DNA from 2 places in the Oceanobacillus sp. FSL K6-0127 genome. Region 2 is predicted to be linked to the other one. Evidence: predicted binding sites of a transcription regulator. Region 2 holds the regulator's gene; the other holds the start of a gene.

Region 1 (3,432 bases), 490 kb from region 2:
CCATATTCCGATAGGCTTCTACCGTTGTTAGTAACTCATCATGTGTTCCTGCTGCCTTAATTTCACCGTTATCTAAAAGGACGATTTTATCAGCCTTTTGAATCGTATGAAGGCGGTGAGCAACCGTAATAACTGTCGAATGTTTTCCTAGTTCCTCCATTGATTTCTGAAGAATTTGTTCCGTTTGCAAATCCAGCCCTGTCGTCGGCTCATCAAAAAGAATGACAGATGGGCGTTTGAGAAATGCTCTGGCTAGCGCTATTCGCTGTTTCTCCCCACCAGAAAGGCCTCTTCCTCCTTCACCGATTAACGTGTCATATCCATGTTCAAGCGAATCCACTAAATCATTAATCCCTGCCTTTTCAGCTGCTTTGATAATTTCTTCTTGATATGCGCTTTTTGTAGAACCAATTGCAATATTCTCTGCAATCGTACCTGAGAATATATACGGATTCTGTGAAATATAACTTAATTGGTCAAACCAATCCTTCTCTCTGTATTGCTTTAAGGAAGTTTCATTTACTTGAATCATTCCCTCCGTTAGCGGGACTAGCCCTGCTAGCATATGCAATAATGTCGTTTTTCCTGATCCCGTTTTTCCGATAATCGCAATCTGCTCAAAAGCTTCGAGTTCTAAATTAATATGCTTTAATGCAAAACCGCCTTCCTTGTAAGAAAATCCTGCTTCATCCACTTTAATATGGACTGGCTTATTTTTCGCCAAGGGTAGTTCTCCCCATCGTGTCTCATCATCTTCGAGTGCAGAAAGCTCTATATCTAATTTATTCGCTGCCGCCATGCTCGTCCGTCCCGTATGAAATGAATTTCCTAGCTCCTTTAATTTCGTGTAAAACTCTGGAGCAAGAATAAGCATTAAAAAGCCAGTAAAAAACGTGATATCTTGAAAAATAATCATTCGAACAGCAACTTCTAACGCGATAAGCCCAATGCTTAGCATAGAAATAAACTCTAAAGCCAGAGAATTCGTAAATGCAATTTTAAGCACTTCCATCGTTGCATCACGGAAATCTAAGCTGCTTTTTTGAATGGTTTTCTCCTGCTCTTTAGACCGTCCAAATAATTTCAATGTTGTTAACCCTTGCAGCGTATCAAGAAACGTACCGGAGAACGCATTCATCTTATCTAGCTGCTGTTCGGATTTGTCTTTCGTATTAAAGCCAATAATTATCATAAATATAGGAATAAATGGTGCGGTAACTAGGATAATAATTCCTGTTGCCATATGTTCCATTAAAATAACAACAAGGATGAAAAGCGGTACAATCGTTGATTGAATAATTTGTGGAATATAGCTGCTAAAATAAGAATCTATTTCATCAACCGTATCCAATAGGAGCCCAACCTTTTGGCCAGACTGTCCTTCCAATGAAGCTTGCATTGAATTTCTTGAAAATGTATGTACAAACAGCCTGCGCAGCTCTCTTTTAGCAAGAGTAGCCATTCTTGCTCCTGCTCTTCCATTCAAATAATTTAGTCCTGTCCGTAAAAAAAGCGCTACGATTAAGCCTATAATTAACGGGCTAATTTCTGAAAATGAATAGCCTTTTAGGAAAATACGATCAATGATTATCACAAATAAATAACCTTGACCGATAATAGCAAACGCAGAAAGAATCGCAAGCACAATAAAAAGTATGAGCTTTCCTTTCTGTTCTGCTGCTATATTCTTCAATCTATTCATTGATTCTCCCCCTAACGAAAGCTATTTTAGTGAACATCTTCACATAAGTATACATGATTTAAAATACCGAAGTAAACGGATAGCTAGGGTGTTAACATAGTTGTCGATTTTAAGGGTGATAAAATTAACCTTGCTCCTTACGTTAGAGAATTTTCACCGTCTCCAAAAGAGGAAGTAGAATTCACGTAAAAACTGCCCAACAAAACGAGCGATCGCATAGTCTCACTTTGTTGGGCAGTCAGCTACTTCTTAATAAATTTTATAGCAAAGTAAATAACGCATGCAATTACAGCATAAATGAAAAACATGACAAAAAAGCCCCATAGTCCCATTACTGCATCTGCAAACTCCATGTTTCCCCGATTCGTAATTGCTTGCTGCAATTCAATTGCAAAAACGATAACAACCATAATGGTGAACGTATAGATAAAGGAAAATATCGTCGTACTCCATTTAAGCTTTTCCAATAGCTTGAAAAAGATATAGACAAAGAAGAAAATCGTCATTCCCATAAAGCCCATAATCCAAAAATGGAGTTCTTTATCTGTCATATGTAGACCGAACATGTCTGTAAGGATGTCATGAATATTATTTACAATTTCCGCAAGAGTAATAACGATTTCTCTCATTTTATCTCCCACTTTTCATTTGTCTTTATTACAATTTATCCAAATCATCAGCCATCTCCCAAAGTCAGTAATTTAGATAATCGTTCTATTCCGAAAGCGCGTTTAAATTTGCCAATGCTTTCTTCAATTGGACAATCTCTTCTTCTGTTAAAGTAACACCTTTACCCATCTTTTCCTTACCAGGTGCCCAGTCTCGTAAATCATATTTTGGTGGGCGACCATTCCAGCTGATCACATTCAATTCCTTTGTCCATCCTTTTGGCGACTCCGAAATAACAGCAATTGTTTCTACAATTTTATAATTTAATTCAGCCATATTCATACTCCTTTATGCTTCATTCTATTTAACAATCAAAACAGGGCACTTGGCGTTCTGTACAATCGTATTGCTCACACTACCTAACAGAAGACTTTTTATATTACTAAGCCCCCGATTGCCTACAATGATCAAATCTATTTCGTTAGCTAAAGCATATTCACAAATCGCTCTCCCCGGGTTGCGCTGTGAAAAGTCCGTCCGAATTTCCGTTATCGTAACAATTCCTAATGCTTCCATTTCCTTCTTGATTTGATGTAGTTCCGGTAAAAGAAATTCTGCATCTGCCATGGATATGTTGCCTGCAATAGCTGTCTCGTTACTTTTAATTCCCGGTGTCACAACAGAAATAACATGTACTTCTGCTTTTTCTGTAATTGACGCCTGATTCTTTGCCTCTTTAATCGCCTTTTTACTACGATTTGAACCATCATACGATACGAGAATTTTTCGATTCATTTGCATTCCTCACTTTATTAAAGGTTAGCTACTTAATCCACTTAATTTATTATACATGGATACGTCTAGAGAGGTTAATTTTTTAATGGCTTTCGTCAGACTTCATATTTGTTAAGTTGACACTGATGTACGGACTGCGCCCCATATTTTGGAGTAGGTTCGACTTATCGAACATTCCTGCGCAGGTGATTCACTCCAGGGTATAAGTGCTACTAATCTATGTCTTCCCAAGTCGGTAAGTCTTCGTTATCGTGTCATAAGGTATTTATCCACAGCATTCCCTGGTATCAAAAAAAGGAATAAGCTTCACTGCTTACTCCTTTTCT
Region 2 (3,432 bases):
TAACTTCCCCATTCTCATCAAGAGGAATTATTTCGCTTGGTTCTTCGGAACTATAAATTTTCCATGCACCATCATCTGGTCGCAAGACATGAACCCCGTGTGTTTCATTATTCATAAAATCAGGACCATCGACTTTCATTGTCGTCTGTTTATAAGAGATTGTTGCTTCTTCTTCTGATTTTTCTTCTACAACTAAATCAAATAATTCCATATCTAATGTATACACAGATAATTGATCGATTGTCGTACGTGTTGAGTCATATAAAGGAGATTCACTATGTATGGTTTCCATGTAAGCATCCAAGTCATTTTCTGTTAATGCTTCTAAGTTTGCTTCAAGTACTGCAAATAATGCCTCATCTTCTGGAACTACATTTTCTTCTGCTTCTTCAGACCCGTTTTTCTCGTTTGCTTCCGCATCATTTGTTTCTTCAGTTGCTTCAGCATCGTTAGTCCCTTCACTCTCATTGTCACTTTCATTTGAACATGCAACAATGAACAAACTAATAAATAAAACAAACATAATACCTAAAACCTTTTTCACGTTCACGAATAAATTCCTCCTCTTTCTTAATATATTCCCAATACAGATTAACGTAATAATCAGTAAATGGATAGATGTCTTAAGAACCAATAATTTTCAGAAAAATATTAGTTCCATTTATCTAGTTAATATTTATCAGCTTGTTTCCAGTGGTTGTTTAAAACGGAGATTTTATGGAATTGATGCAAATAAATTATGGTATTTACCAATATAAGGACATCCAAATCCAACCATAAAAAAACAAGGCTTTTGACCTAATATCAATAGCCTTGTAAATAAACAAAAATTTACAATGAGTAATATCTACTCTGGATTATCTAACGAATAATGCTTTAGGAAATAGACAAGGGCCTGCAATTCAACAGCAAGATCAATATGGTGGACCCGAATATGCTTCGGTACACTAATCCTTGCAGGAGTAAAGTTAAGAATCCCTGAAATCCCTTTTTCTACAAGCTTATCGGCGATCACTTGTGCTTCAACAGCTGGAACAGTTAGGATAGCGACTTTAATGTCTTCTAACTTTTCCTCTAAATCACGAATATCATAAACGGGTACCCCGCCAATATCCGTGCCAACCTTTTCTGTATCTGCATCAAATGCCGTAGTAATCCGGATATTATTGTTCTTCATAAAGTTATAATGAAGGAAGGCTGTACCTAAGTTCCCAACTCCGATTAATGCAACCTCTGTAACCTCATGCTGATCCAACGTACTTCGGAAAAATCCTAATAAATACTCTACATTATAGCCGTATCCCTTTTTTCCCAATGCGCCAAAATAAGAAAAGTCTCTTCGAATTGTTGCAGAATCCACTTTTACTGCATCACTCAGCTCCTTTGAGGAAACTCGCTTCTTCCCTTGCTGATTTAAATTGTTAAGAAAACGATAATATAAAGGCAGCCGCTTGGCAGTAGCTTGTGGAATTTTATTCTGTTCCATCAATCTTCCTCTTTTCAATCCAATAGTTGTATATGATAAGTTCTTTCCTTCTATTTTAACAGAAAACGTCAAATAAGTCGTGATATTTTTCACAATTCAGTTGCCTCGTTAAATAACTATAAGATACACTGTACATGATGGGGTGAAAAAGATGATATTAATGCAACTAAACGGAATTTCCAAATCCTTCGGTGCTGAAGAGATTTTATCAAATATTAAAATTGAAATTAAAGATAAAGACCGTATAGCTATTGTCGGCAGAAACGGTGCAGGTAAGTCAACATTACTTAAAATTATGGCACAAGAATTATCGTATGATGAAGGGGAATTTTTTCAACCGAAGGATCTTACATTCGGTTATTTATCCCAGCATATGACGTTAGAATCAGGGAAAACCATTTGGGATGAAATGCTAGAGGTATTTTCCCATTTAAAATCATTGGAAAAGCAACTTCGAGCATTAGAGAAAGAGATGGAGAAAGCCAGCGAATTATCTGGAGAAGAATATGACAAAGTCCTTAAAGAATATGACAAACTTCAACTAGCATATCAGACTGATGGGGGCTATACGTATGAATCTGATATTAGAGCTGTACTTAGTGGGTTAAATTTTGAGTCCTTTGATTATGATACTCCAATCGCAGAACTTAGTGGTGGACAAAAAACACGACTTGCCCTGGGTAAATTGCTGCTTCAAAAACCACAGCTGCTTATTCTTGATGAACCGACCAACCATCTTGATATTGATACATTGTCATGGTTGGAAAACTATCTCGTTAGTTATCCAGGCGCCATTGTCATCGTTTCACACGATCGGTACTTTCTTGATAAAACAGTTTCCATTGTATATGAAATTTCACGGCATAAAACGCGAAAATACCATGGTTCGTACAGCAAGTATTTGGAGCAAAAAGCACTAAATTATGAACAGGAATTAAAGGAATTTGAAAAGCAGCAAACTGAAATTAAAAAAATGGAAGACTTTATCCAGCGGAATATTGTACGTGCTTCGACTACAAAACGAGCACAAAGCAGGCGGAAGCAGCTTGAAAAAATGGAGCGTCTTGATCGGCCACTAGGTGATGAGTCATCCGCTTCCTTCTCCTTTCAAATTAATCGCAGAAGTGGAAATGATGTATTAAAAGTTGAAGAGCTTAGCTTACGTTATGAAAAAGAAGTGGACCCTATTTTTTCCAACATACGACTGGATATAAATCGCGGTGACCGTATCGCACTTGTTGGTCCGAATGGTGTAGGGAAAACTACATTACTTAAGGCCATCTTAGGTAGACTGCAGACAGAAAAAGGAAACATCCAGCTTGGTACAAATGTACAAATTGGCTACTATGATCAAGAACAGGCTGATCTTAATTCTACTAAGACGATTCTTCAAGAATTATGGGATGATTACCCCACCATAAATGAAAAAGATATCCGCACGGTTTTAGGAAACTTTCTTTTTTCTGGAGATGATGTATTAAAGCAGGTCCATACATTAAGTGGTGGAGAAAAGGCAAGACTAGCCCTTGCTAAGCTTAAAATGCAGCAAGCAAATTTCCTTATTATGGATGAGCCTACAAACCATTTGGACATCGATAGTAAAGAAGTGCTGGAAGCAGCTTTGATTGATTTTCCTGGAACCATCCTTTTCGTATCACATGACCGCTATTTTATTAATAAAATAGCTGATCAGGTTGCTGAAATGGAACGAGATGGAATTACGATCTATCTTGGGGACTATGATTATTATTTGGAGAAGAAAGAAGAAGAGGCAGAAATCGAAAGGCTAAAACAGGAAAAGGAAACAACATCCAACTCTGAACCAAAAAAGCTAAGCTATAAGGAAGGCAAGCAGCTGCAAAGTGAAAAAAGGAAAGTCCAGCGTCGTATCTCAGAACTTGAAGAAATGATTGAACATCAGGAACTAGATATTGCACAGATTGAAG

What was found. The regulator Rex, encoded in region 2, represses fermentation and respiration genes when NADH is low (regulators of the CRP and FNR family bind a similar motif). The targets are predictions, from matches to a motif close to TTGTGAAATATTTCACAA.
Region 1: the regulator Rex is predicted to act here: its motif matches at 1,730-1,747, upstream of cydD (thiol reductant ABC exporter subunit CydD).

Annotation. Positions count from the first base shown of each region.
Region 1 covers NZ_CP150287.1:1,790,967-1,794,398, reverse strand. Annotated here, with positions in the region: gene cydD (thiol reductant ABC exporter subunit CydD) at 1-1,702, opposite strand, end outside; gene MHH64_RS09090 (hypothetical protein) at 1,945-2,331, opposite strand; gene MHH64_RS09085 (PC4/YdbC family ssDNA-binding protein) at 2,417-2,647, opposite strand; gene MHH64_RS09080 (universal stress protein) at 2,672-3,106, opposite strand.
Region 2 covers NZ_CP150287.1:1,305,721-1,309,152, reverse strand. Annotated here, with positions in the region: gene MHH64_RS06565 (hypothetical protein) at 1-550, opposite strand, end outside; gene MHH64_RS06560 (redox-sensing transcriptional repressor Rex) at 848-1,486, opposite strand; gene MHH64_RS06555 (ABC-F family ATP-binding cassette domain-containing protein) at 1,638-3,432, shown strand, end outside.